DNA from 3 places in the Streptococcus sp. ELY_86 genome. Region 2 is predicted to be linked to each of the others. Evidence: predicted binding sites of a transcription regulator. Region 2 holds the regulator's gene; each other region holds the start of a gene.
What was found. The regulator NrdR, encoded in region 2, represses ribonucleotide reductase genes. The targets are predictions, from matches to a motif close to ACACNATATATNGTGT.

Region 1 (9,873 bases), on a different contig from region 2:
TATTGTATTTACCGTCATGTTTTGCATGGGTTAATGTTGATTTACCGGAACCGGAAAGTCCGAAGAAAGAAGCTACGTGTGATTCTTGATTGTCTTTTTCAAAAATTTTCAGTCCGCCGTGGCAGGCAACAAACTTATTCCGATTGGCAGTACCCCAAGCTAAGGTCAGCGTTGCTTTCTTCAATTCTCCAAAATAGTGAAGACCCAAGATAGCTGCACAGTTATGATTCGTGTCAAAGTAAACCAATCCATCCGGATAATCAGGGTGGCTCCATTCCGGATCTGAGAAGATATAAATATCCGTTTCTTCATAGCGTTTGGAATTTTTCAAACGTGCACGGTAGGTATCGTTTAACATCTGGAAGTTATTAAGCCATGAATACAGATTATTGATATCATCCTGCGGAACCATCAAATGAGCGCGGAGCATGAAGGCTTCATCAAGGCCTACAATAGCATCTGCACGGTAAAAGGTGCGGTGTCTTGCTTGGAAAATTGCTTCACGCACAATTTGCAAAATTTTAGCATCTTCTGCACTGTCTCGTCCGAAAATCCGACGTGCTTTGGCAGTCCGCCCGACAATACCGCCTGAATTTTCCAAGAGGATTTTAGCATCCCGCGGAAGACCCAAATCATCGGCGTGAGCAACTGGTGAATCTAAAACGATAGTATTGGGAGCTTTAGCGGCTAAGCGGTAAGCTTCTGCCAGCCCCTTTAACGAAACCACGTGATTTTCGTAAAAAGCAGTTTCGATGGTTGTCTTTAATGCTGAAAAATAAGGGTTATTTTTGCGCATAGACTCTTCTGAAAAATGTTGTCGTGTGACCATTATATTCCTCCTCAAAATATTATCTTTTATTATTATACCACATTTTTATGTAAACGTTATCATTTTTTTGAAAATTAAATGAAACTCAGCAAAAACTGAGTTTCATAAAGGTTTATTTGATATCAAATACAACTGATTTAATTCTAGTCATAGCTTCGATAGAGTATTTAACACCTTGTGTATTGACACCTGATTTTTTAGCACCCAAGAATGGGAAGTTATCTGTACCGCGCTGTGTCTTATTGTTGATATGAACAGTACCGACTTCAAGCTGCTCTGCAATTTTGAAAGCCATTGGATAATCATTGGTGAAAACAGCACTTTGCAAGCCAAATTCAGATTGGTTAGCAATGTGAACAGCTTCTTCAATTGAATTGACACGAATAATCGGAAGCACTGGACCAAATGGTTCTTCCCAAGCCAAACGCATGTCCGTTGTGACATTATCAAAGACTGTCGGATAAATAGTATTGCCTTCACGTTTGATGTCAGTCAGGGCTGTTGCACCGCGTTCTTTGGCATCATTGATAAGACCTTCTACATAATCAGCAGCTTTAGTATCAATCAATGGTGTGATGTCAGTGTTATCTTCCGGTAAACCAACAGTTAAGTTATTGACCCGCTCAACGATAAGCTTAGACAATTCATCAGCAACGCTGTCCATGACAAGAACGCGTTTAACAGCTGTACAACGCTGACCTGAGTAGCCAAAGGCACCGTCAACGATATTTTTAGCTGTCAGCTCAAGATCAGCATCCTCAAGCACGATAGCCGCATCTTTACCGCCAAGTTCAAGCATGATTGGACGCATACCAGCCAAACGGCCAATATTTTCACCAACCGGTGTCGAACCGGTAAAGTTGATAAAGTCAACAGCCTTATGCTCAACAATATAATCACCGATAACAGAACCGCGTCCGGTAATTGTATTAAAGACACCGGCAGGAAGTCCGGCTTCTGCAAAGGCTTCTGCCAAAAGAAGACCAGAAATTGAACCTTGCGTTGGTGGTTTAAAGGCAACAACATTTCCTGTGATAAGCGCCGGAGCAATTTTTGAACCGGCAAGATTCACTGGATAATTAAATGGCGAAATCGCTAAAACAAGTCCTACTGGCTCACGGCGAACCACGGCAATTTTTTTCTTGCTGGCAGCTTCGAAGCTTCCGCCTTCAAGGACTTCACCTTGTGTACGAACGCCTTCAGCAGCCGCAAATTCCATGATTTCTACTGTACGTGTAACCTCACCGACAGATGATTTTAGCCCTTTAGCAATTTCTTTGGAAAGGACAGAACCGATCGCTTCTGCCTTACTTTGCAAAATATCAGCTGCTTTGCGGATATAGTTAGCACGCTCCACATAAGAAAGCGCACGCCAAGCCGGAAATGCAGCTTTAGCTGAAGCATAGACATAATCTACTTCATCAGTGCTCATAGCAGGAACAGAACCAAGCTCTTCACCTGAAGCGGGAGCGTAAATTTTAATCTCATCTTGAGATAGTTTCCATTCACCGTTGACATAATTTTTATACTGTTTTGTCAAAGTATATCTCCTTTTTACTGTAATATCCTTATTTTATCACTTTTTTGATTTTTTTCAATCTTTTACTACGACAAAAGTCAGAAAATTAAGACAAAACGATTTATTTCCTTTTACTTCGCCTAATAATTTAGCCGGCCTGCGGATTTTTAAATCCTTTAAACGCAGTTAAGAGAAAAATAGAAGCCGCTTTACAAAAAAAGACCGGAAATTGCATTTCCAATCTTTTTCCTGATTAATCAAAATCAATGTATTCTTTTTCAAGTTCAAGAACTTCTTCCATGGTAGCACATTCCGTAAGAGCGCGCTGAGCCAATTCTTCCATTTTCTTGGTATCAAGCTTCTTCATGAGACTGCGCGTGCGCAGAACAGAAGTTGCACTCATTGAGAATTCATCAAGTCCGATACCGACCAAGAGTGGAACAGCCGTTTGATCGCCAGCCATTTCACCGCACATACCAGCCCATTTACCTTCAGCATGTGCCGCTTTAACAACACGGTCAACCAAGCGAAGAATTGATGGGTTATATGGTTGGTAGAGGTATGAAACTTGTTCGTTCATACGGTCAGCTGCCATCGTGTATTGGATGAGGTCATTTGTACCGATAGAGAAGAAATCAACTTCTTTGGCAAATTGATCCGCCAGCATCGCTGCTGCTGGAATTTCAATCATGATACCTACTTGAATATCATCAGAGACAGCAACACCCTCTGCTTTAAGTTTTGCTTTTTCTTCTTCAAGGATTCCTTTAGCCTTGCGGAATTCAGTAACAAGAGCCACCATCGGGAACATGATGCGCAATTGACCATGCACAGATGCACGCAGAAGAGCACGCAATTGTGTCCGGAACATTTGGTTGCCGGTTTCTGAAATCGAAATACGAAGCGCACGGAAACCAAGGAATGGGTTCATTTCTTTTGGCAAATCAAAGTAAGGAAGTTCTTTGTCTCCGCCGATGTCCATTGTACGCACTACGACCGGTTTACCGTTCATGCCTTCAAGAACAGCTTTATAAGCTTCGTATTGCTCATCTTCTGTCGGGAAGTCCTGTGAATCCATATAAAGGAACTCTGTACGGTAGAGACCAATAGCTTCAGCACCGTTGTTGTTAACGCCTTCAACATCTTTAGGTGTACCGATATTAGCAGCCAATTCAAAATGTTTGCCATCAGCAGTCACTGTTTCAGCATCTTTAAGGAGAGCCCACTCAGCTTTTTGTTTCGCATAGGCTTCGCCGGCTGCTTTAAATTCTGCCACTTGCTCATCAGTCGGATTAATAATAACCTGACCGGTGATACCGTTGACAGCAACAATGTCTCCGTTTTTAACACGTTCAGTGATGTCATTTGTTCCAAGCACCGCAGCAATTTCAAGCGTCCTTGCCATGATAGCTGAGTGGCTGGTACGGCCGCCGATATTAGTGACGAAAGCCTTAACAAAATTAGCATCCAGCTGAGCAGTGTCAGACGGAGTCAAGTCGTGCGCAATCACAATTGATTCTTCGCTGATAGTTGCCGGATTTGGCAGTTCAACACCTAAAAGATGAGCCAAAACACGCTTGGCAACGTCACGAATATCCGCCGCACGTTCCTGCATGTAGGGATTGTCTTCCATGTTTTCAAACAAGGTCACAAACATGTCTGTTACTTCTTTAAGAGCACTTTCTGCGTTAACTTGTTTTGCACGAATCGTTTCTTTGATTTGACCGATCATTTCCGGATCTGCAAGAACCATCAAATGAGCATCAAATACAGCTGCGGCTTCTTCGCCAAGGGTATCTACTGCTTTTGCACGGATAAGAGAAAGCTCGTCCTGGGAAGCTTCTAGAGCTGCATCCAAACGAGCTTCTTCGGCCTTTGTATCTTCGACAGTAACTGTCTCAAAGGACAAATCCGGCTGGACAAGCAGATATGCCTTAGCAACGGCAACACCGTCAGATGCTGCAATTCCTTTAAGCATTTCTGTCATATCTTTATGCCAATCCTTCTTTAGTCATAGTTTCATCAATAGCTGCAATTGCATCATCAGCATCTGCACCTTCGGCAGTGATTGTAACATCTGCACCTTGACCAACACCAAGGCTCATAACACCCATGATTGATTTAAGGTTTACAGCTTTTCCTTTGTAGTCAAGTGTAATATCTGAAGCAAATTTGCTTGCTGTTTGCACAAGCAAAGTAGCTGGGCGCGCATGAATTCCTGTTTCTGCAACAATGTGAAAATCTTTTGAAGCCATAGTATGGTTCTCCTTTTAATATGTGTTTTTTTGAATTATCCTGATGATAACCCTTACAATTCTAGATTATAGCATATTGAAATTCGATTTTCAAGAACTAAAGTCCAAATTGGAAGAATAATGCAAATCATTTTCAATAATTTACAGTGCTTTTTATAAGGCTCTCCTGCCGGCCAAGCAAGCGTTGGAAATACTGTGCACACCTCCTTTGAAAAATACTGTACAACCCTCAGTCAGGAAAAATGAAATAATGACAAATGTCACGAAATCTCCCTATTGGCATCTCAAAAACTGACAATCAGACCCAGGCCTGTCCCTTTGCTTAGACCAAATCAAAAAGAAACAGCAGCTGCGCTATTTCTTTTTGACTCTGTCTTTAAATGACGCTGCCTGCTTACGGACTTCTGTGACAAACGGAGCATCAATTTCCTTAAATTTACTGTAGTTCCTTAAAAGACGGCGCTGATTGAATCGGAAAGGCCGAATGCTTTTAGCATGTAAAAAGTCATCCAGATGTAGGCGAAATTCTGCTAAGCGCTGGCTGATAAGCTCGGCCTGCTCCGCTAAATCATCGACTTCCTGCCTGACAGATTCTCTGATACGTTCTTGCTCTGCTCGGATATATTCCTCGAGAGCAAGCGCAGCCTCGTGAAATTTAACAGTATCCCTGACCGTCCAGATAAAGTCAAGCATCATCACAAAAACAATCACACCTGCCCACCAGTCGTCCAGTCTGAGGATAAGTGCCATGACACTTGGCTGAATCCAGCGAACAAGAACGACGATGCCCAGTCCCCAAAAAAGTGAAATAAGCGGTGCAATTCTTCCTTTTATATTACCAAATTCCTGACTGTAGTCCCACAATTTCATGTGAAAGAAGGTTTCTAAAAACCAGCCGGCAAAGTATTCAAAAGCTGTTGCAATCACGATGCCGCTCAAAAAGAGCCCAAGAAGATTGTCCTGAAAAGGGTCGGTAAAAATCAAAACAGTCGTCACTGCAAAACCATAGACCGGACAGTAAGGTCCGAACAAAAAACCGCGGTAATCAAACTGTCTGTCCTGAATAGAGCAGTAAACGGTCTCCCACAGCCAGCCTATAAATGAATAAACAAAGAAAAGATAGATAAGATCCGAAAGTGAATAGGGCATAAACAGCCGCCTTTCCTGATATATAGTTATATTATATCTCTTTTCAGCCATAGATACCAAACAGGATTAAAAGAAGAAATACAGGTCTGGATTATTATTCATAGATCACAGCGGCAGCTAAAAACTGCTGGACTGACTCCAAAAATCAAGCAGAAAATCTGACAGCTGGATGCCGTTTCAGTTCGTCAGTCATTTTTCTTATAGGTTTTCCATCAGCACTTTGGTAAATTCACTGGTTGAATAAGACGGTGCTTCTCCTGCCAGATCAGCTGTAAAACAGCCGGCAGCAAAAGTTTTTTCAATAGCTGCTTTTATCAGTTCAGCCGCTTCTTTCCAGCCTATATACTCAAACAGCATGCAGCCCGACAGGAGCAGTGAACAAGGATTGGCCTTATTTTGTCCTGCTATATCCGGAGCAGTACCGTGCGTTGCCTCAAAAACAGCATGCCCCGTTTGATAATTAATATTAGCTCCGGGTGAAATACCGATGCCGCCGACCTGTGCTGCCAAAGCATCGCTGGCATAGTCACCATTGAGATTGGTCAGAGCAACTACGTCAAAACGTTCAGGATTGAGAAGAATCTGCTGCAGGAAATTATCGGCAATGATGTCATCAACCACCAGTCGGCTCTTTTCAAGTTCAGCAGCATACTCCTCTTGAGCCAGTTCATAACCCCACTTTCTAAAGCCTCCTTCTGTAAATTTTTGAATGTTTCCCTTGTGTACTAATGTGACCTTCCTAAGCCCCTTAGCCAGAGCATAGTCAATAGCTGATCGAATCAGACGTTTGCTGCCTTCAATAGAAATCGGCTTGATACCGATACTGCTGCTCTCAGGAAAACGGATTTTTTGAACCTGCATCTGTGTCTGCAAAAACTCAATGACCTTTTGAACCTGACTGCTGCCGGCCTCCCATTCAATCCCTGCATAAATATCCTCCGTATTTTCACGAAAGATAGTGATGTCTGTTTTCTCTGGGTGCTTAAGCGGACTGGGAACACCTTGGAAATAGCGGACAGGGCGGACACAGGCAAAAAGATCCAGTTCCTGACGCAAAGCAACATTTAGTGATCGGATACCGCTGCCAACCGGTGTTTCCAAAGGGCCTTTTATAGCAAGCAGGTGACTTTTGATAACTTCCAAGCTGGCATCTGGCAGCCAGACGCCGCTTTGGCTGAAGGCTTTTTTTCCGGCTAAGACTTCCAGCCATTCGATTTGTCTCTTACCTTTATAGGCTTTTTCAACCGCCCGGTCAAATACGGGCTGTGCGTTCTTCCAGATATCCTGCCCGACACCGTCTCCTTCAATATAAGGAATAACAGGACAGTCAGGAACGTGTAATTTCCCGTTTTTAAATGTTACTTTTTCTGCCATTGGTTAATCTCCGTTTTATTTCTTAAGAACAGCCACTGAAAGTACCGCCAATTTGAAGAACAGCATCACGCATAGCAGCCAAACCGACGGCTGTTGGAACACCTGCAGATTTTTGAAAATCATAATGGCTGACTTGCTGATCCAAAGGAAAAACTGATGCGTCAGTAGCCTTGTGGAGCTTTTTTTAGCTTATTTAATGAAAATTATACAATTTTCTGGACCATCGGACAAATATGGACCTGCATTCTGTGCTGTACTGGCAGTCTTTGGTCTATTGAAGGCAGGCACAGCCCAAAAACACTATATCTTGTGGAACTTCTAAGATAGCTATACTATATTTTGTGTTTTTTCAAGCAAATTTTCTTGCTTTTTTTCCTGAATTTAGATATCCTAGTAAAGCAACTTGTAAAAAAATCTAAATTTTAGGAGAAGAAAATGGCCAAAATAACTGTTTTTTCAAAAAATAACTGCATGCAATGCAAAATGACCAAGAAGTTCCTGGAACAGCACGATGTTGCTTTTGAAGAAATCAATATCGATGAACAGCCGGACAAAATTGACTATGTAAAAAGCTTAGGCTTTACTGCTGCTCCTGTCATTGAAGCAGGTGACACAGTCTTTTCAGGTTTTCAGCCTGCCAAATTAAAAGCCCTTATTTAAATTTAAGGATTTTAAACAACTAAGGCCGGCTGCTTTAAAAACACAGCTCTGCCCTTATCCAAAGAAAACATGATGAAATTAGTAAGGAATAGGAACTTATAGATGAGTCTCAAAAATCTCGGCGATGTCTCTTACTTCCGCCTCAACAATGAAATTAACCGTCCCGTCAACGGGCAGATTCCGCTGCATAAGGACAAAGAAGCCCTGAATGCTTTCTTTGCTGAAAATGTACGCCCGAATACCAAAGCTTTTGACAGTATTACGGATAAGATTCGTTTTCTGATTGACAATGACTATATTGAATCAGCTTTTATTGCCAAATACAAACCTGAATTTATCGAAAAGCTTTCCCGGTCTCTTTATGATTATGATTTCCATTTTAAATCATTTATGGCGGCCTATAAATTCTACCAGCAATACGCTCTTAAAACCAATGACGGCGAAGCTTATCTTGAAAATATTGAAGACCGTGTTCTCTTCAATGCTCTTTACTTTGCTGACGGCAATGAAGAACTGGCAAAAGATCTGGCCATGGAAATGATTGCTCAGCGCTATCAGCCTGCGACACCAAGCTTTCTTAATGCCGGCCGCAGCCGCCGAGGCGAATTGGTTTCGTGTTTCCTTATTCAGGTGACCGATGACATGAATTCTATCGGCCGCTCTATCAACTCTGCTCTGCAGTTATCCCGTATCGGGGGCGGTGTGGGAATTTCCCTCAGCAATCTGCGCGAAGCCGGAGCTCCTATCAAGGGCTTTGACGGTGCAGCCTCAGGAGTTGTTCCTGTCATGAAGCTTTTTGAAGACAGCTTTTCTTACTCCAACCAATTGGGTCAGCGCCAAGGTGCGGGGGTTGTTTACCTCAATGTCTTTCACCCGGATATCATCGCCTTTCTTTCTACTAAAAAAGAAAATGCCGATGAAAAGGTTCGTGTCAAAACTTTATCTTTGGGTGTTGTCATCCCGGATAAGTTTTATGAATTGGCCCGCAAGAATCAAGACATGTATCTCTTTAGCCCCTATTCTGTCGAACGTGAGTACGGCATTCCTTTTAATTATATAGATATTACGGAAAAATATGACGAATTGGCGGCCAATCCTAATATTATCAAAACCAAGATTCGTGCCCGCGATTTGGAAACGGAAATCTCCAAACTGCAGCAGGAATCAGGCTACCCTTATGTTGTCAATGTCGATACTGCCAACCGTGCCAACCCGATTGACGGCAAAATTGTCATGTCCAATCTCTGTTCGGAAATTCTGCAGGTACAAACACCGAGTGAAATCAACGATGCTCAGGAATTTGTTAAAATGGGAACCGATATTTCATGTAATCTTGGTTCAACAAATGTTGTCAATATGATGACTTCCCCTGACTTTGGCCGCTCCATCAAAGCCATGACACGCGCACTGACCTTTGTGACAGATTCATCAAGCATTGAAGCTGTTCCAACTATCAAGCACGGCAACGCTCAGGCTCACACGTTCGGGCTCGGTGCCATGGGACTGCACTCCTACTTGGCACAGCATCACATTGAGTACGGCAGTCCGGAATCTATTGAATTTACCAATATCTATTTTATGCTTATGAATTACTGGACCTTGGTGGAATCCAATAATATTGCCCGTGAACGCAAGGAATCCTTTGTCGGTTTTGAAAAGTCAAAATACGCTGACGGCTCTTATTTTGATAAGTATGTCACTGGCCAGTTCGTTCCAAAATCCGACCTTGTTAAGGAACTGTTTAAAGATCACTTCATTCCTCAGGCTGCTGACTGGCAGGCTCTGCGTCAGGCTGTTATGACAGATGGGCTTTACCATCAAAATCGCTTAGCGGTGGCTCCAAATGGATCGATTTCTTATATCAATGATGTGTCTGCTTCAATTCACCCTATCACGCAGCGTATTGAAGAGCGTCAGGAAAAGAAAATCGGTAAAATTTACTATCCGGCAGCCGGTTTATCAACGGATACGATTCCTTATTACACCTCAGCCTATGATATGGATATGCGAAAAGTTATTGATGTCTATGCTGCTGCAACTGAACATGTCGATCAAGGCTTATCGCTTACGCTCTTTATGCGCAGCGA
Region 2 (9,873 bases):
TGCCTTGCTTATTGTTTGGGTAATTGTAAGCTATAATGCTTTGATCAGAAGCCGTATGCAGACACAGGAGGCTTGGAGTCAGATTGATGTGCAGCTGAAGCGCAGAAATGACCTTATTCCTAATTTGCTGGAAACGGTCAAGGGCTATGCCAATTATGAACAAAGCACCCTTGAAAAGGTTACAGAGCTCCGCCGTCAAGTGGCAGATGCCAACACGCCTAATGAAGCTATGCAGGCCAGTGACGCTCTTGGGAAACAAATGGCCAGCATTTTAGCGGTTGCTGAAAATTATCCGGATCTTAAGGCTAATCAAAACTTTATGAAGCTTCAAGATGAACTGACCAATACGGAAAACAAGATCTCTTATTCGCGTCAGCTCTTTAATTCAACAACTGCTAACTACAATGTCAAATTGGAAACTTTCCCGAGCAACCTGATTGCAGGACTGTTTGGCTTTAAAGCCAGCGAGTTTTTGGAAACACCTGAGGAAGAAAAGTCTGTGCCAAAAGTTGATTTTGGCAATATGACTTAGGAGATTGCTATGCTGTTTGATCAAATAGCCAGTAATAAAAGAAAGACAATCATTTTGCTGGTTGTCTTCTTTCTGCTTTTAGCGGTTATCGGTGCTGCGGTCGGCTATCTTTGGCTGGATAGTTTGACAGGCGGTGTCATCATTGCTTTAATCATCGGCTTCATCTATGCTTTCAGTATGATTTTTCAATCAACTAATGTCGTAATGGCTATGAATAATGCCAGAGAAGTGACAGCAGATGAAATGCCGGATTACTATCATATTGTAGAAGATATGGCTATGGTAGCTCAGATTCCCATGCCGCGTGTCTATGTGGTTGATGACCCTTCGCTTAATGCCTTTGCGACCGGATCCAGTCCTAAGAATGCTGCTGTTGCTGCAACGACAGGTCTTTTAGCTGTTATGAACCGGGAGGAATTAGAAGGTGTTATCGGGCATGAGGTCAGCCATATTCGCAATTACGATATCAGAATTTCAACGATTGCCGTTGCTCTTGCCAGTGCCGTAACCCTTATTTCCAGCATCGGCGGGCGTATGATGTGGTTTGGCGGCGGCAGAAACCGCAGATCAAATAATAATGAAGGCGGCGGTTATGTGCAGATTATTTTGCTGGTCTTTTCCATTTTAGCGATTGTCTTGGCGCCTTTGGCAGCTAGTTTAGTTCAGCTGGCTATTTCCCGCCAGCGTGAGTATTTGGCTGATGCCAGTTCAGTTGAATTAACCCGCAATCCGCAAGGAATGATTAAGGCTCTGCACAAGTTAGAGCAGTCTCAGCCCATGGCCCATCCTGTTGATGATGCCAGCGCTGCGCTCTATATCAACGATCCGCAGAAAAAATCCAGTATGCAGCATCTGTTTTATACCCATCCGCCCCTTGCGGACCGTATTAAACGTTTGGAACAAATGTAGCAAAGAAAGATACTTTAAAAATCAGAAATTAAGGACTTAAACAAAAGAATCATTCCTGAAAGTTTTTAAGAATCAGTTCATTTTAAAACACAAGAGCAGAAAAAAGCAATCGATTCCTTTAATGCGGGTGATTGGTTTCTGCTCTTTTTAAATGCTGCAGTTTAAACAGGAATTGAGGGACAAGTCAGTAGATTATTGATATAATGTTAACAATTTAAACATCACAGGAGGAAATCAACAATGTTTACGATTAGTGATATAAAAAAGCAGCCGGAAGGCCTGGCGTTTGAAGAGGAGCTGTCTGTTGAAGGAGCTGTAAAGGAAAGAAACCCCGATGTTTTAGCGCTTGAAGACGTTTTTGCCAAGGGAAGAGTCAGCTATGATGATGGGCTGTATCTGTTAAATTATGAGCTGAGCTACACAATCAGCCTGCCTTCCAGCCGTTCTTTAGAAACAGTGAAACAAGCAAAAACACTCTTTATCAATGAAGTCTTTGTAGAAAACAGCCGCTTAGAAGATAAGAAAGATCTGGTAGATGAGGATCTTGTCTTAATTTTGGAAGATGGAACCATTGATTTGGAAGAAAGTGCTATTGATAATATCTTACTCAATATTCCTTTGAAAATTCTTACTGAAGAAGAAAAGCAAAATCAGAATCTGCCTTCAGGACAGGATTGGACTCTCCTCAGTGAGGAAGATTACCAAAATCTGCAGAAAGAAAAAAAGGAAAAAGAGAGTCCTTTTGCGGCTTTGGATGGATTATTTGACGAAGAATAATTTTTTTCTGCTGCCGGATGTCAGGAAACAGGTTCAAGGTTTCAAGTTGTTGAATAACTCAAATTTTTTTCTTAGAAATTGACTGAGAAAAATTAAGAACAGCCATTGAAAAAAGAAAATAGAAATAGTATAATGAAAAAACTGGTGGATTATTTTAAAAAATAAAATTTTAAAAAGGGATTTGATGAAGTTCTTTTTTCCTTGATAATAAAGGGATTATCCGTCATCATAATAAAAAAATAATGACCTTATAGAACTGTAATAAGTTTGTTGCCCAGACTTTATAGTTTAATTATAAAAACTTTATTTTATTGGAATAATATTAGAAAACTATATTAGAATAATAAGCAGAGGGGTATATGGCTAAAAGTATTTTAATTATTGAAGACGAAAAAAATCTGGCAAAATTTGTTTCTCTGGAACTGCAGCATGAGGGGTATGAAGTTGACGTGGAACATGACGGACGTTCCGGCTTAGACAGGGCTCTTGAAAGAGACTTTGACTTGATCCTTCTTGATTTGATGCTGCCGAAGATGGACGGCTATGAAGTAACGCGCCGGCTGCAGCTGGAAAAAACAACTTATATTATAATGATTACTGCCCGTGATTCTACTATGGATATTGTCACCGGCTTGGACCGCGGCGCAGATGGCTATGTTGTAAAACCTTTTGCTATTGAAGAATTACTGGCTCGGGTTCGTGCGATTTTCCGCCGCCAGGATATTGAAAGAGCCAAGCATTCCGTAAAGAAAGACAGTGCCTACCGTGATCTGCAGCTGGATGTACACAATCGGGCTGCCATTCGAAATGGTGAAACCATACCTTTAACCAAGCGAGAATTTGATCTGCTCAGTGCTCTTATGGAAAACCTCAATCAGGTTATGACCCGAGAAGAACTTTTGGATCGGGTCTGGAAATATGATCAAGAGGCTGAAACAAATGTCGTTGATGTCTATATTCGTTACCTGCGCGGTAAAATCGATGTTTCCGGAAAAGAAAGCTATATTCAGACTGTCCGCGGCATGGGCTATGTCATCCGCGAAAAATAGATTAAAGCAAAGGGGAGAAAGAAATTTCTGCCCTTTGTTTTTGTGCGGAGGTGTGCTGAACAAAAAACATTGCCGCTGGCAGGCATACAGGATTCATTTGGCTGCTGCTTACTTTTGTTCCAGACCAAAATATGGTAAAATAAAGTACTAACCTGAATCAAGAAGTGAGGTGTTTTCATGCGCTGTCCTAAATGTAATTATTTAAAATCCAGTGTTGTTGACAGCCGTCAAGCTGAGGAAGGCAACACAATCAGACGCCGCCGAGAATGTGAAAATTGCCATACACGTTTTACAACCTTTGAAAGAATTGAAGAACTGCCGCTTTTAGTGGTCAAAAAGGATGGAACCAGAGAGCAATTTTCCCGTGATAAAATTTTCAATGGTATTATCCGCAGTGCTCAGAAACGTCCTGTCTCCAGCAGTGCTATTGAAAAAGTTGTCAATGATATTGAGCAAAAAATCCGCAGCGATTATGACAGCGAAGTTTCCAGCGTTGTCATCGGAAATCTGGTCATGGATGAGCTGGCTGAGCTTGATGAGATTACTTACGTTCGCTTTGCCAGTGTCTACCGCAGCTTTAAGGATGTCGATGAAATCGAAGCACTCCTGCAGCAAATTACCAACCGTGTCAGAAGTAAGAAAAAGAGTAAGTTAGATGAAACCGATTGATGAATTTCTCTATGTCAGGCAGAACTATCTCCTGCCTGATACGGTCAGCCTCATGCGCTTTTATTTGCCCATTATCGGCAGTGACGCTGCCGCTCTTTATCAGTATTTCGCCAGTTTTTTTGATAATGGTGAGAAAAGGCACAAATTCAGTGAAATTCTTAACCATACACAATTTGGTATGACTCGTTTTGAAGAATCCCTGTCTCTTTTGACGGCCATGGATCTTTTGGCTTTTTATGAGAAAGACGGCTTTTATTATGTAAAATTGCAGGCGCCTTTGACAGCTGAAGCTTTTTGCAGGAATGCCGTTTATCGCAACCTCTTGGAACAAAAAATCGGTCAGGTTGCTTTGGAGCATTTGGAACTGGAAGTTCCTAAGGAAGCCAGCAATCTGTCCAAACGGTTTTCTGATGTTTTCGGCTATACAGAAGAGCAGCCTCGGCCGCAGGAAGCAGTTAAAAGCAAAACAGACTTTGACTTAGAGAGTTTTAAGCATTTGATGGCTAGAGACGGCCTGCAGTTTGCTGATGAACGGACAGATGCGGTTGCCTTATATGTGATTTCTGAAAAGTACAAATTAACGTGGTATGAAACCTATCTTTTGGCAAAAGAGACAGCCAGTCAGCATAAGATTTCGACCAGGCGCATGCGGCTGAAAAAAGAACAGGCTAAGCACGACGACACGCTCAGCCAATTTTCCAAGGAAGAGCAGGTTGTTATTCATGAAGCTAAGTCTGACCGGCCTGAGGTTTTTCTGGCTAAGATCAAGAAGGCGCGGCACGCAGCGATTACTGCAGATGAGAGAAAACTGCTGGCTGATTTGGCTGAAATGAGTTTTTTAGATGAGGTCATCAATGTTATGGTTTTATATACTGTATCTAAGACCAACTCAGCCAACCTCAACAAGCGTTATCTGATGAAAATTGCCAACGATTTTGCCTATCAAAAAGTTGCTTCTGCAGAGCAGGCTGTTGAGAAGATGCGTGCTTTTTCTGAACGCAGGACGAAGCAAAACCAGGGAAAAACTAAACCAAAGAGTAATGTCCCCGAGTGGAGCAATCAGGATTATAAAAATGAAACAACAGCAGATGAGCAGGCGCGCCTGGACGAAATTAAGCGTCAGACGCTTGCCAGATTGAGAAAGGATGGTGAGTAGATGGAAAAGATTGGGCAAACACTGGCTAAAAAGAATACTAAAAAGCACTATGATACTGAAAAAATGATGCAGACTATTTTGTCAGACCAAGATATTGCTGATTTTATCAGTGCTCACCATCTGAGTCAGGAGCAGATTAAGCTTAGTCTTCCTAAGTTCAATCAGTACCTTTTGGAGCGCGAGCGCTTTAAAAATCACGATGAGAACTACGTGGCCAAGGGCTATCAGCCGATTCTGACCATGAATGAAGGCTATGCTGATGTTTCTTATTTGGAAACCAAGGAGCTCAAAGAGTCTCAGAAGAAGCAGGCGGTTTCAGAACGAATCAATGTGGTCAGCCTTCCAAGATCTTATAAAAACATCTCTTTTGATGATATCAGTCTCGATGATGTCAAACGGTTAGATGTTTTTAAGATGGTTGCTGATTTTGTTGAAAATTATCCCAGTCCCGACCAAAAAGGACTCTATCTTTATGGAGACATGGGGATTGGTAAGTCTTATCTGATGGCGGCCATGGCTCATGAACTCTCTGAGCAAAAGGGCGCAGCGACTACCCTGCTGCATTTTCCAAGTTTTACTATTGACGTGAAAAATGCCATCAATACAGGAACTGTTAAAGACGAGATTGATGCTGTCAAGAAAGCTGAAGTCTTAATCTTGGATGATATCGGTGCCGAACAAAGCACTTCCTGGATTCGGGATGAAGTTTTGCAGGTTATTTTGCAGTACCGCATGTTAGAGGAGCTGCCTACCTTTTTTACCTCTAACTACAGTTTTAAAGATTTAGAGGCTAAATTAGCCAATATCCGCGGCAGTGACGAAACCTGGCAGGCTAAGCGTGTCATGGAGCGGATCCGCTATTTAGCAAAAGAAATTCACCTAGAAGGTGAAAACAGAAGATAAGAAGGAGCAGTAATGGCTTTACCAACCGTAGCGATTGTCGGCCGTCCCAATGTCGGCAAATCAACGCTTTTTAACCGTATAGCCGGGGAACGCATTTCCATCGTTGAAGATGTTGAAGGCGTGACAAGGGACCGCATCTATGCCAGTGCCGAGTGGCTCAACCGCAAGTTTTCTTTGATTGATACAGGCGGTATTGATGATGTTGATGCCCCCTTTATGGAACAAATCAAGCACCAGGCTGATATCGCTATGACAGAGGCTGATGTCATTGTCTTTGTGGTATCCGGCAGAGAAGGCATTACAGATGCTGATGAATATGTCGCAAGAATTCTCTACCGTACCCAAAAGCCGGTTATTCTTGCTGTCAATAAGGTTGACAATCCTGAAATGCGCAATGACATTTATGATTTTTATTCACTTGGTCTGGGAGATCCCTATCCTGTTTCATCTGTGCACGGACTGGGTACTGGAGATGTGCTCGATGCGATTGTGCAAAATCTTCCGACAAAACTCGAAGAAGACAATCCTGATGTGATAAAATTCAGTTTAATCGGCCGTCCCAATGTTGGCAAGTCCAGCCTAATTAACGCTATTTTGGGGGAAGAGCGCGTGATTGCAAGTCCCGTTGCAGGAACAACGCGTGATGCTGTTGATACGCATTTTACAGACAGTGAGGGTCAGGAATTTATCATGATCGATACTGCCGGTATGCGAAAATCCGGCAAGGTTTACGAAAACACTGAAAAGTACTCCGTCATGCGTGCCATGCGTGCCATTGACCGTTCTGATATTGTCCTTATGGTTATCAATGCAGAAGAAGGAATTCGGGAGTATGACAAACGCATTGCAGGTTTTGCTCATGAAGCCGGCAAGGGCATCATTCTTGTTGTCAATAAGTGGGATACCATAAAAAAAGACAACCATACAGTTGCCCAGTGGGAGCTTGATCTGAGAGACAGTTTCCAATATATCACTTATGCACCGATTGTCTTTGTCTCTGCTCTAACCAAACAGCGTCTTAATAAGCTGCCGGAGATGATTAAACAAATCAGCCAGAGCCAAAATATGCGTATTCCGTCAGCAGTGCTCAATGATGTTATCATGGATGCCGTTGCCGTTAATCCAACACCGACTGATAAAGGCCGCCGGCTTAAAATATTCTATGCGACACAGGTCTCTGTCAAACCGCCGACCTTTATTATTTTTGTCAATGAAGAAGAGCTGATGCATTTTTCATATCTGCGTTTCTTAGAAAATCAAATCCGCGAAGCCTTTGTGTTTGAAGGCACTCCTATCCGTTTGATTGCCCGAAAACGTAAGTAAGGGCTATCTCTTTGGCAAGTGTCTAGTCTCATGGATAGAGAAAAGAGATTATGATGTATCAAGCTATTCAAAAATATTTGAGTCAGCAAGGGTTCAAATATACCAAGCCCGAAAAGTCAGGGCCTCTAGCGGGAGAAATGCTGGCTTTAAAGTCTCTGGGTCAGGCTGCCCGTCAGGAATTTACAGAAATCGCCAAAACTCTGGAACCTAAAGTTGCGCCGTTTCAGATGACTCGTGTCAGTAATTGGGCCAGTCAGGCTCAGATAGCCAGACCTCATTTTTGGTGTTATTTTAAAAGACCGGAGGACAGCCAGTCTGATGTTGGTCTTGCCATAAGGCTCTATGGCCAGTCTGAGGACTTTGGCATTAGTGTGGAAGTCAGTTTTGTCGAACGCAAAAAATCAGAAACGACGCTCCTTAAGCAGCATCAGGTTTTGGAAATACCGATTGCTGAGCCGCTTTACTATTTTGCTCAGGAAAACGGTCTCAGCCACCGTCTTGCAGGAACTGAAGCAAATCGTCGGGAGTTAGGTGAAAAAGTTGCAAGCGGTCAGGTTCGAAAAGTTTTGGTCAAGTATGATGTTCCTGTGACAGAACACATGGTTTTATCTGAATTGACAAATCAATTGGCTCAGGGATTTGACAAGCTTATGCCTTATTACCAGGCAACCAGATGAAAGATGTTGGGCCGCTTTGACTTAAACTTTTATGGGATTTGTTTTGTCAATAGCCAATAGGATAAAAAAACAGCCTGATTCCTTTGAAACCTAGGAATCAGGCTGTTGTTATTTGACTTGAAGCTGTTTTCACGTGATATTATGCAAAATACTTTCCTTTTAAGTAAAGTGCAATCACCAAAAGATTTTCGACCAGCAATATTGTAAATACAATAGGCTTAATATTTTTAATTGGAAATAACAGTGAAATCATCAGTAAGATAGGATAGCTTGCAAGAACAAGCCAAGCAAATTTAGGTGATAACATAGAGCCACCTTCTTTCTAGCAGCAAATTAAATCCAAGGGCCCCAATTATCAACACTGGCTCCAGCCAGACCTAAAGTAGCAGCGCCGGTTACAGCTCCGCCGATAGCCCCGACTGTAGTTCCTGCAACGGTTCCGACAACTGGAAGAGTTACTGTTCCAACGGCTGCTCCGGCAACCCCTCCCGTTAAGAAGCCGCCCACTCCTCCGGCTACGGCACCAACGGCACCTAAAAGAACACCGCCGGCCTCAACGGATGACAGAGATTCGGTATCCAACGTTTCAAATTGTTCAAAAGCTAAAGTGTTCATTCAACAAGATCTCCTTTTTTTATAATTTATATTCATAAAAATACTTTTTTTGTAAAAATCAAGGAATGAAATTAATTGTTGTGAAAACGTTACCTTCTTGAAAATATCCCTTTTACTTTCTGAATATTTTCTTTAAAAATAATATTATGGTAACATAATTATTAAAATACCATCAATACATAAACGGATAGTAGGTAAGAACCATCCTCTTTTTATAATCGACCTGATTGCTGTATATTTATTGAGTTGATAATTGTAAAACAGCTTATTTGCACATATGCAAATAAGTAAAAATAAATTTTCGTATTTGCGAATTTTTGAAAACTGCGAACTTAAAATGGTAAGGTAATATTAGAAATAACGTTGTTGGCTTTGCAGACAGCAAAATAGCTTTTGTTAATATTGTCAGTTGATTATACTAGCAGGGGTTCATAATATGAAAAAATATTTAGTTATTCCTTGTGTATTGATAGTCTTATTTTTAGGGATTAGGGTTCTCTTAACATCAAGTAATATGCTGCAGATAACATTTGCCCTTATTGGCATGCTGCTGGTTTTATTCGGCGTTTTTAGAGAATACGGTAAGGCTGACAAAAAGTAAGGTCAAGTAGACTTTTTGATGTCTTTTCGCTAATATTTTATCAGAGATAACAGGGTCTTCTAAAAGGCTCTTTTTTCTCGCCTTGTGAAAAGAAAGCGAGTAAGGTATAATGTCTGTAAACGTTATCAAAAGGAGACGACAGGTGACAGAATCTTATATTTTAGCAATTGATGAGGGAACAACGTCAACGCGGACCATTCTTTTCGACAAAGCGGGAAAGAAAGTACATGAAGCTCAAAAAGAATTTCCCCAATATTTTCCGCAGCCCGGCTGGGTCGAACACGATGCTAACGAGATTTGGAATGCTGTGCAGGCGACTTTAGCAACTCTTTTTATTGAGTCCGGTATTAAACCTCAGCAGATTGCAGGCATCGGCATTACCAATCAGCGTGAAACTACGGTTATCTGGGATAAGGCAACAGGCTTGCCCATCTACCATGCGATTGTCTGGCAGTCCAGACAGACCAGCAGTATTGCTGATCAGCTGGTAGCTGACGGTTATCAGGAGATGATCCATGCCAGAACAGGCTTAATTGTTGATGCTTATTTTTCGGCCACTAAGATTCGCTGGATCTTAGACCAAGTACCAGGTGCCCAAAAGCGGGCAGAAAATGGGGAGCTGCTCTTTGGGACGATTGACACTTGGCTGCTCTGGCGTTTAA
Region 3 (9,873 bases), on a different contig from region 2:
TAGAAGGCCGTGGCTATGTTGCCCTTGATGAAGAGCAGATTGTGGCTTATGCAGCAGTTATTGACGGACATGAGGCCGCTTATGATCAGATTTATGAGGGTGAGTGGAAGCACAACAACCGCCGCTATATAACCTTTCATAGGATTGCTGTAGCCGGTTCTTACCGCGGGCAGCAGGTTGCTCAGACCTTTCTTCAGGGCTTGATTGAAGGTTATGCCGGGCATGATTTTCGCTGCGACACTCATGAAAAAAATAAGGCTATGCAGCATATTCTGGAAAAGCTCGGCTTTGTCTATTGCGGGAAAGTTCCTATAGACGGTGTCAGACTGGCCTATCAAAAGATAAAAACAAAAAGTGAAAACAGTCTCTATCAGGAAATTGAAGAATAATTGAGATCGGACTTCCTGAACTGCCTGCTGCAGGCAGTATCAGATCATAGTAGAAAGGAAAGCGCCAAGGATTTTCCGAGGCGCAAGCAAGTATGGTATTTAGTGTAAGAACATTTAACAATATTAATCAAATCGGCTTGAAAGAATTAGGCAATGGTTTTCAAATTGACGGAGATTTGAAAGACAATCCGGATGCCTATATTATTCGGAGTGAAAATCTTCATAAGGCTAATTTTCCGGATAACCTGAAAGCTATTGCCCGTGCGGGTGCAGGAACCAATAACATTCCAATTGATGCGGCCACTGCCAAAGGAATTGTCGTTTTTAATACGCCTGGTGCCAATGCCAATGCAGTCAAAGAGGCTGTCATTGCATCACTCCTCTTATCTGCGCGTGACTACATCTCTGCTAACCGCTGGGTTAATACTCTGACAGGTGATGATGTGCCTAAGCAGGTTGAAGCTGGGAAAAAACAATTTGCAGGCAGCGAAATTTCCGGAAAAACACTGGGAGTTATCGGTCTTGGTGCCATCGGTGCCCGTATTGCCAATGATGCCCGCCGTCTGGGTATGAATGTGCTGGGCTATGACCCTTACGTTTCTATTGAAACCGCTTGGAACATCTCCAGCCATGTCAAACGTGTCAACGATTTGAACGACATTTTTGAAAACTCAGATTACATCACCATCCACGTTCCTTTGACAGAAGATACCAAGGATACTTTTAATGCAGACAGTTTTGGTCTGATGAAAAAGGGAACGGTTGTCATTAATTTTGCCCGCGGTGAACTGGTAAATAATACAGACCTGTTTGATGCGCTTGAAACAGGTGTTGTCAGACACTACTTTACCGATTTTGGAACAGAAGAACTGCTCAATAAAGAAGGAATTACGGTCTTTCCGCATGTCGGCGGCTCTACTGCAGAAGCGGAGCTCAACTGTGCTATTATGGCCGGACAAACTATCCGCCGTTTCATGGAAACCGGCGAAATTACAAATTCTGTTAATTTCCCTAATATGCACCAAGCGCTGACAGCACCTTACCGGATTACATTAATCAATAAAAATGTTCCTAATATTGTAGCGCGTCTGTCAACTGCCGTTTCTAATCTGGATATTAATATTGATAATATCCTCAATCGTTCAAGAGGAAACTACGCTTATACAATTCTTGACCTTGATGAAACTGACAAGGCAAAAATTGATGAGCTGGTTGCTAATTTTGAAGCCAGTGACAATATTGTCCGTGTCCGCTTGATTAAAGGAAAGATCAAGGCCGCTAAATAAACAGCTGAAAATAAGGGTAGTGTTAGTTTGGTTTAGACCTTGGACTAACAATCACCCTTTTCTTATCACTTTTAATTTACAATCGGAGCTGCAAAAATTCATGATGGTTCATGGGAAGCTTTTGTTAACTCTAAAGGAGGCTGTTATGACCCTATACAAACAAATCTATCATTCTCCTTTGGGAGATTTGTCGTTGGTCGCCGATAAGCAAGGGCTTATTGGTGCTTGGTTTGCCGGTCAAAAATATTTTGAGCAGGGCATAGCTGACGAAGCATTTATGGCAGCTCCCAACACTGTATTAAGCCAGGCGAAGCAGTGGCTGGATGCTTATTTTGCCGGAGAAAATCCCAAGCAGGGTGAACTTTTGCTGTCTCCCCGAGGAACTTCTTTTCAAAAACAGGTCTGGCAGGTGCTGCAGGAGATTCCTTTTGGTCAAACGCTGACCTACGGTGATATTGCTAAGAAGATAAACTGCCGTTCTGCCAGAGCAGTTGGCGGAGCTGTCGGACGCAATCCTTTAAGTATCATCGTTCCCTGCCACCGGGTGCTGGGCTCCCATGGTCAGATAACAGGCTATGCCAGCGGTACAGACAAAAAACGATGGCTCTTGCAGCACGAAGGTGTTAAACTCTTGACAAGCAGCCGTTCTTCTCGTTAAGATAGAAAAGAAAGGAGAAATGATGCTTGTATTTTATGAACACCCTAAATGCAGTACCTGCCGCAAGGCTAAGGCAGAACTGGATCAGCTGGGACTTGCCTATCAGGCCGTTGATATTAAAAAGAATCCGCCGCAGGCAGATTTTATAAAAGATTTGATAACGACCAGCGGACTGGAGCTGAAAAAATTTTTCAATACGTCCGGTCAATCCTATCGTGCACTGGGGCTAAAGGACAAAATAGATCAGCTCAGCCTTGATGAAGCTGCTGACTTATTAGCAGGTGACGGTATGCTGATTAAGCGTCCGCTTTTGATAAAGGATGGCAAACTTATACAGGTCGGCTATCGGACTAACTATGCCAATCTCAGCTTTTAAAAGCCGAGATTTTTTCTTTCTTTTAGTTTTCATGCTATAATGGAAACAAGAAGAACGGGAGTTGTTATGGTCTTATCGAAAAAACGGGCTCGCAAGGTCTTAGAAGAAATTATTGCGCTTTATCCGGATGCCAAGCCCAGCTTAAATTTTAACAATCATTTTGAACTGCTGATTGCCGTGATTTTGTCGGCTCAAACGACGGATGCTGCTGTCAATAAGGTAACACCGGCTTTATTTGCTGCCTATCCCAAACCTGATGATTTGGCAAAGGCAGATTTAAAAGATATTGAATCTCACATTTCAAAAATCGGTCTTTACCGCAACAAGGCAAAATTTTTGAAAGACTGTTCGCAGCAGCTGATGGACAGGTATGGGGGAGAAGTGCCTCATACGAGAAAAGAGCTGGAAGGTTTATCAGGTGTCGGCAGAAAAACGGCTAATGTTGTTATGAGTGTGGGCTTTGGTTTTCCTGCTTTTGCCGTTGACACTCATGTCAGCCGTATCTGTAAGCACCATGATATCGTTAAAAAATCGGCAACACCTTTGGAAGTGGAAAAGCGTGTTACTGATGTTTTGCCGCCGGAACTGTGGCTGTCAGCCCATCAGGCCATGATTTATTTTGGACGGGAGATTTGCCATCCCAAAAATCCTGAGTGTCATAAGTATCCCCAGCTTTATGATTTTTCAGACTGCTAATTAAATAATCAGACCAAAAAAGATTGAGGCAGAGCTGCATAAGCTTCTGCCTCAATCTTTTTGTTTTTTATTTAGTATAAAGGCTTCTTACAAGTCAATCTTTATCATAATCGGCGTGTGATCCTGCCGTGCTCCTGAATCGATCATCTCAGATTTAAGGACTTTATCGGCAATGCGGTTGCTGGTCAGCCAGTAATCAATTCTCCAGCCTGAGTTGTTGATTTTGCTGGTCTTGCTGCGCTGAGCCCACCAGGAGTAAACATCAGGAATATCACCGTGCACATAGCGGAAGGTATCGGTAAAGCCCTTGGCTAATAAATTGGTAAATCCTGCCCGCTCTTCATCTGTAAAGCCCGGAGAGCGGCGGTTGCTTGAGGGATGAGCCAGGTCAATTTCCTCATGGGCAACATTGTAGTCGCCTGCGGCTAAAACAGGTTTTTGCCTATCCAATTCTGCCAGGTAATCGGCATATTTTTCATCCCAAATTTGTCTGTCTTCCAGACGTTTCAGGCCGTCGCCGGCATTAGGTGTGTACACTTGAGTTACAAAAAAGTTATCAAATTCAAGCGTAATGATTCGGCCTTCGGCGTCCATAGTTGCCGGAGCCCCGATATTGGGATAAGTAACTGTTGGATTAAGCTCTGATTTATAAAGGAACATGGTACCGGCATAACCTTTGCGTGCAGGCTCTACAGAAGAGCGCCAGGCGATATCGTAATCAGCAAAATAGCTTTTAAGAATTTCCAAGTGCTTTTTTGTCGGCCCCTTAGCAGGCAGTTTTGTTTCCTGGATAGCAATGATATCAGGCTTTTTCTCAGCTAAAGTATCGATAACCGCACGTGAAAGCAAGGCCCGGGCTGAGTCGCTGGTTAAAGCAGCATTGAGCGAGTCAATATTCCATGAAATGAGTTTCATAAGTAAGATACCAAGAACATATCCCAAATTCGGCAGACTGCGGGACTAAGCGGAAAATCAAAGCCTTTCCTGTCTGTTTTGCAGAAGCTTTCAAGAAGCTTTTTCGCCTATGTTCAATCTTTCTAATTCATTTTTTTATTATTGTATCAAAAAATAAGCTTCAGAGCGACTGAAACAGCCTGAACTGATTTTGGTCTGATGCCGGACTTTGACCAGCCCTTTAGGGCAGGTCAAAGCAGCCCGGGAAATGACATCTAATGCTTTATCACAGAAAACCGACAAGACAAAGCAGCCGTTGTTTTCTGTCAGCGATCGCCTATTCCAAGGGCGCTCATTTCTTGCTGAATCATACGGTAGACAGTCTCCCAATCCTTGGGGTTATTGATATCAAAGTCATCTGTTTGAATCCGCATTTTAGGGCTGTAATCATAGCTGTCGTACCAGTCCTTGTAGTTACTGTGCAAAAGCTGATAGTAATCCAGCAAGCCGTTATCTTTTGTCGGCTGCTCAAAGGAGCGGCCGCGCTTTTTGATATTGTTTAAAATGTGGTCAAAGCTGCCGTCTAAATAGATTAAAAGGTCCGGTGCTTTCTTGGGCAGACCCTTGATTTCTTCCATCATATTGTCCAAGAGCTCCAGATAAATCTGATATTCCTGCTGGCTGATGCTTCCCTGTAAGGTATTGATATAAGTAAACAGAGCATCCTCGTAGATGGAGCGGTCTAAAACATTATTGTCCTCATGGTAGGCGCTTTTAATGGATTTAAACCGTTTGTTTAGAAAATAAATCTGCAAAGCAAAACCGTATTTTTCAGGATCTTCATAGTACTTATCCAAAATAGGGTTGTTATCAACAGGTTCAAAAAAGGCCTGTGTTCCTAAACTTTCAGCAATACGGGATGTATAGGTTGTTTTTCCGACGCCGATCATCCCAGCTAGTATAATCACGATTGTAAAGTACCTCCAAATCAGTAAATGCTATTTTGCTGCTCAGACAGCTGATGAAATCTCAAAAGAGTATTAAAATATAACCCCACAATATATTGTACAGCAATTAATATAATAACACTACATATTGTATTTAATCAAGTCTTAAATCACAATAATTTTAAGGTTTGTTAAAATAAGGCCTGCTCAATGAGGACTCAGCCTTTCCCGTTAGATGAAAACAGCTTAAAATCGAAAAAACAATTTAAAAATTCTGATAAATTAGGCTGTAAGTATGGTAAAATAAAAGAGTAATAAATTATTAAGGAGTCTAAGATGAATCAAAATGAATGGCAACAACAGTTCCGTGCAGCAAACGGACGCGAACCCAGTCAAGAAGAATTTCAGGCAGCTTTTCAGAGAGGAGAATTTACAGTGTCCCGTCAGCAGCCAAAGAAAAAAATGAAGACCTCAACCATTGTTATCATCAGTTTAGTGTCAGTCTTTGCTGTACTGCTCTTGATTGCCGGCGGCGCTGCGGCTTATTATTACTATTCCGGCAATATAGACGGTACTTGGGAACAGGTGTCGGCTTCTTCCTACAGCACTAAAAAGGATGAGTGGATTGATGTTGACAAGGAAAACAAAAAAAGCAATATTACTTATCATCAATTTTTAGTCGTTAAAAAGAATTACCTGAAAACTTATGCTTATTATAAACTGAATTATGATATAGATTTGCCTGATAATATGGAGCAAGACAATCTTTTTCTCAATGCTCGGACAACTTACACCGGTCACATGAAACCGACACATCAGGCTAATATCTGGAAAAGAGAAATTCGGATGACGATTTCCCAAAAGGACTTTATTGATGGCTTGAACGATTATATTGACGATTATGTTCAAAATAAATATACCTCCGACAATGATCTTCAAGACATAATGAAGGACTATAAAAAAGACTTTAAGGATGAGAAAAAAGGCAAGATAACTTATCAGAAAAAAGGCAATCGCTTAACCCTCAAAGCCTATAATAACAAGGGTAAACTGAGAGAGAAAATAACTTACGCTAAGCGGACAGGCAAAGCAGCTGATAAATTACTTAAAAATTATAAAAAAATTGAAAATGAAGAACGTAAATCTTTAAAAAAGCTCAATAATTATTAAAGAGCAGTTTAAAAAGAGCGGGAAGAGCACAGTTGATTCTGCCAATTGTGCCCGTATTCCGCTCTTTTTTATTTTCAGATAAAGCCGGGGCTTCTAAGACCGTTTTTTGATTTTGAGCTTTCATAATAGGCAATTTATGCTATAATAAAGTGTTATTAAAAAGAGGTTTCATCTGCCTCGGATGAGAAAGGAAACGAACGTACAAGCAGCATTTTCAGCAGCTGAAAGCTGGATTTTTTCTGTTTTTTGAGTAAGGCTGTCTTTAGCTTGTTTTTACGTTCTTGGTATCTTAAACATGAGCGATAAAAAGCCATTTTATATCACAACACCGATTTATTACCCATCCGGCAAACTTCATATCGGTTCGGCCTATACGACTATTGCCTGCGATGTTTTAGCCCGTTATAAGCGCATGATGAACTACGATGTTTTTTATCTGACCGGTCTTGATGAGCACGGACAAAAAATTCAGCAAAAGGCTGAAGAAGCCGGCGTCACCCCTCAAGCTTATGTGGACGGTATGGCAGTAGGTGTGAAGAAGCTTTGGAAGCTCCTTGATATTTCGTATGACAAGTTTATCCGTACGACTGACGATTATCATGAAAAAGCAGTGGCTGATGTCTTTGAAAAATTGCTGGCACAGGACGATATTTACTTAGGCGAATACTCAGGCTGGTATTCTGTTTCGGATGAGGAATTTTTCACCGAAAGTCAGCTGGCAGAAGTCTTTCGCGATGAAGCCGGCAAGGTCATCGGCGGTATTGCTCCGTCTGGCCACGAGGTGGAATGGGTATCAGAAGAGTCTTATTTCCTGCGTCTGGGCAAGTATGCTGATCGTTTGGTAGACTTTTTCCATGCGCATCCTGACTTTATCCAGCCGGACGGCCGTATGAATGAAATCATTAAAAATTTCATCGAGCCTGGTCTGGAAGATTTGGCGGTGTCACGGACCTCCTTTACCTGGGGAGTTAAGGTGCCTTCAAATCCTAAACATGTTGTTTACGTTTGGATTGATGCTCTTCTCAACTATGCGACAGCCCTTGGTTACGGTCAGGAAGATCATGCTAATTTTGATAAATTCTGGAATGGTACGGTCTTTCATATGGTTGGTAAAGATATTCTGCGTTTCCATAGTATTTACTGGCCTATCATGCTCATGATGCTGGATATGAAATTGCCTGAGCGCCTTATTGCCCACGGCTGGTTTGTCATGAAAGACGGCAAAATGTCCAAATCAAAAGGCAATGTTGTCTATCCGGAAATGCTGGTAGAGCGCTACGGCCTTGATGCTCTTCGTTACTATCTCATGCGTTCTTTACCGGTCGGATCAGACGGAACTTTCACACCTGAAGATTATGTCGGCCGTATCAATTATGAATTGGCCAATGACCTTGGCAATCTCCTCAACCGTACAGTGGCTATGATCAATAAGTACTTCGATGGTGAAATTCCTGCTTATGCTGAAAATGTCACTGAATTTGATTCCGATTTAGCAGCAGTTACGGCAGAGAATCTGGCCGAATACCACAAGCAAATGAATGCTGTGGATTATCCGCGTGCGCTTGAAGCCGTTTGGAATATCATTTCCCGTACCAACAAGTATATTGATGAGACCGCTCCTTGGGTGCTGGCTAAAGATGATGCTAAGCGTGATGAATTGGCAAGTGTTATGGCACATTTGGCAGCCAGTCTGCGCGTGGTGGCTCATCTTATTCAGCCCTTCATGATGACCACTTCAAATGCGATTATGGAGCAGCTTGGCTTGGCTGATCAATTTGACCTTGAAAATTTGACTTTGGCTAATTTCCCGGAAGGTGTCAAGGTCATAGCTAAGGGAACACCTATTTTTCCGCGTCTGGACATGGAAGCAGAAATTGACTATATCAAGAAGCAAATGGATTCCGGATCTCTTCTTTCTCAAGAGGAAAATGAGTGGGATCCAAGCAAGGTTGAGCTGAAAAACGACAAGAAAACTGTTAAGTTTGACGATTTTGACAAAGTGGAAATCCGCGTTGCTGAGGTTAAGGAAGTGTCTAAGGTCGAAGGCTCTGACAAGCTCCTTAAATTCCGTTTGGATGCCGGTGACAGCGAAGACCGCCAAATTCTCTCAGGCATTGCCAAATACTATCCCAACGAGCAGGAATTAGTCGGCAAGAAAGTTCAGATTGTTGCTAACCTCAAACCGCGCAAGATGATGGGTCTGCTCAGCCAAGGTATGATTCTGTCTGCTGAACACGATGGCAGCTTGAGTGTTCTGACTGTTGATTCAAGTGTGCCTAACGGCAGTCAAATTGGTTAGAATGATTTCATTTATCAAAAAGTAACATTTTGTTATGATACTTTCCTTAGGTAGCACGGACGGTAGCGATTTCCTTCGGAATTCCATACCTAGATTTTGAGCCTAGGTCTCAAAATCTCCGAGAGGCAGAAACAGTGAGTTTCTGCCTCTTTTGCTACATCGGAAAGTATCGGGTTAGGCTTCGTTCATTTTTGTATCATCTTATAGACATACAAAGTGATGTTATTCTATGATGAAATTTTAGAGAGAATTTAGTTTTGAGAGTTTGTCTATAATCTGACATCGGCAGAAATTTTCTGCTGATTTTTTATTGTAGGCCTAGTCTTATTGCCGAAGGATTTTTAATTGTTATTATTCTAAATAAGAGTATAATAGAGATAACGAAATATTTAGAATGATTCTAAATAATTCATTCTTTAAATTAGTCAGGAGCGGTTCTAATGATAAATTTGAAAGATTATGCTAAATCAATCGTTTACGGCGGTTTGGACGGGATTATCACGACTTTTGCTGTGGTTGCCGGTGCAGTAGGAGGAAGACTTGGGACGATGACAATCATTATTTTGGGCTTTTCAAACTTACTGGCAGACGGTTTTTCCATGGCTATCGGTGATTACTTGAGTTCAACGACGGAAAAACATACGGATAATAAGCAGGCCGTTAAAAATGCTCTGGCAACCTTTCTTGCGTTTAATGGTTTTGGTCTTCTTCCTTTGCTGTCCTACCTGCTCATCAATCAAATAGAGCTGTTTCAAAACTATACTTTTGTTATTGCCTGTCTCCTTGTTGCTTTGGCTTTGGTCTTGTTAGGAATAGTTAAGGCGGCTATAACTCACCAATCAAAACGAAAAGAAGTTTTACGCACAGTGACCGTCGGGCTTATTGCAACCTTTGTTGCTTATTATGTTGGCTACTTATTGGGATTGTTGGCCTGACAGGTTTAAAAAAGTGAGATTCAATCATTTCCTAGAAATATTTGAACCTCACTTTTTTGTTGTCAAGATACAGATTTTCGGTTTGAGGCGGTAATCGCTGGGAACAGCAGTATTTTAAATGATTGTTTTTGTGTCTATCTGAAATAATGTATAATAGTAGCAGATTTACTTAGGTGAGAAAAGATTCAGTTTCAGTATCAGAATCTTTCTTACCAAGCTCATA

Region 1: AC4HAN_RS04630 (redoxin NrdH) is a predicted target of NrdR. The motif match lies at 7,424-7,439, and genes of this name have one in related genera.
Region 3: AC4HAN_RS02550 (deoxynucleoside kinase) is a predicted target of NrdR. The motif match lies at 5,385-5,400, and genes of this name have one in related genera.

The regions. Positions count from the first base shown of each region.
Region 1 is NZ_JBZFUK010000002.1:344,178-354,050, forward strand. Features, by position in the region: gene AC4HAN_RS04595 (phosphoenolpyruvate carboxykinase (ATP)) at 1-829, opposite strand, end outside; gene AC4HAN_RS04600 (NADP-dependent glyceraldehyde-3-phosphate dehydrogenase) at 942-2,369, opposite strand; gene ptsP (phosphoenolpyruvate--protein phosphotransferase) at 2,602-4,335, opposite strand; gene AC4HAN_RS04610 (phosphocarrier protein HPr) at 4,340-4,603, opposite strand; gene AC4HAN_RS04615 (putative ABC transporter permease) at 4,958-5,752, opposite strand; gene icd (NADP-dependent isocitrate dehydrogenase) at 5,951-7,126, opposite strand; gene AC4HAN_RS04625 (hypothetical protein) at 7,149-7,271, opposite strand; gene AC4HAN_RS04630 (redoxin NrdH) at 7,562-7,786, shown strand; gene nrdE (class 1b ribonucleoside-diphosphate reductase subunit alpha) at 7,889-9,873, shown strand, end outside.
Region 2 is NZ_JBZFUK010000005.1:60,240-70,112, forward strand. Features, by position in the region: gene AC4HAN_RS07775 (LemA family protein) at 1-532, shown strand, start outside; gene htpX (zinc metalloprotease HtpX) at 542-1,441, shown strand; gene AC4HAN_RS07785 (YceD family protein) at 1,682-2,218, shown strand; gene AC4HAN_RS07790 (response regulator transcription factor) at 2,578-3,267, shown strand; gene nrdR (transcriptional regulator NrdR) at 3,445-3,936, shown strand; gene AC4HAN_RS07800 (DnaD domain protein) at 3,923-5,092, shown strand; gene dnaI (primosomal protein DnaI) at 5,093-5,995, shown strand; gene der (ribosome biogenesis GTPase Der) at 6,008-7,318, shown strand; gene AC4HAN_RS07815 (HI_0552 family protein) at 7,372-7,995, shown strand; gene AC4HAN_RS07820 (hypothetical protein) at 8,135-8,302, opposite strand; gene AC4HAN_RS07825 (bacteriocin) at 8,329-8,610, opposite strand; gene AC4HAN_RS07830 (hypothetical protein) at 9,047-9,211, shown strand; gene glpK (glycerol kinase GlpK) at 9,354-9,873, shown strand, end outside.
Region 3 is NZ_JBZFUK010000001.1:528,368-538,240, reverse strand. Features, by position in the region: gene AC4HAN_RS02580 (GNAT family N-acetyltransferase) at 1-389, shown strand, start outside; gene AC4HAN_RS02575 (3-phosphoglycerate dehydrogenase family protein) at 482-1,675, shown strand; gene AC4HAN_RS02570 (methylated-DNA--[protein]-cysteine S-methyltransferase) at 1,821-2,333, shown strand; gene AC4HAN_RS02565 (arsenate reductase family protein) at 2,356-2,709, shown strand; gene nth (endonuclease III) at 2,776-3,405, shown strand; gene AC4HAN_RS02555 (exodeoxyribonuclease III) at 3,493-4,320, opposite strand; gene AC4HAN_RS02550 (deoxynucleoside kinase) at 4,626-5,267, opposite strand; gene AC4HAN_RS02545 (hypothetical protein) at 5,583-6,416, shown strand; gene metG (methionine--tRNA ligase) at 6,712-8,715, shown strand; gene AC4HAN_RS02535 (VIT1/CCC1 transporter family protein) at 9,156-9,650, shown strand.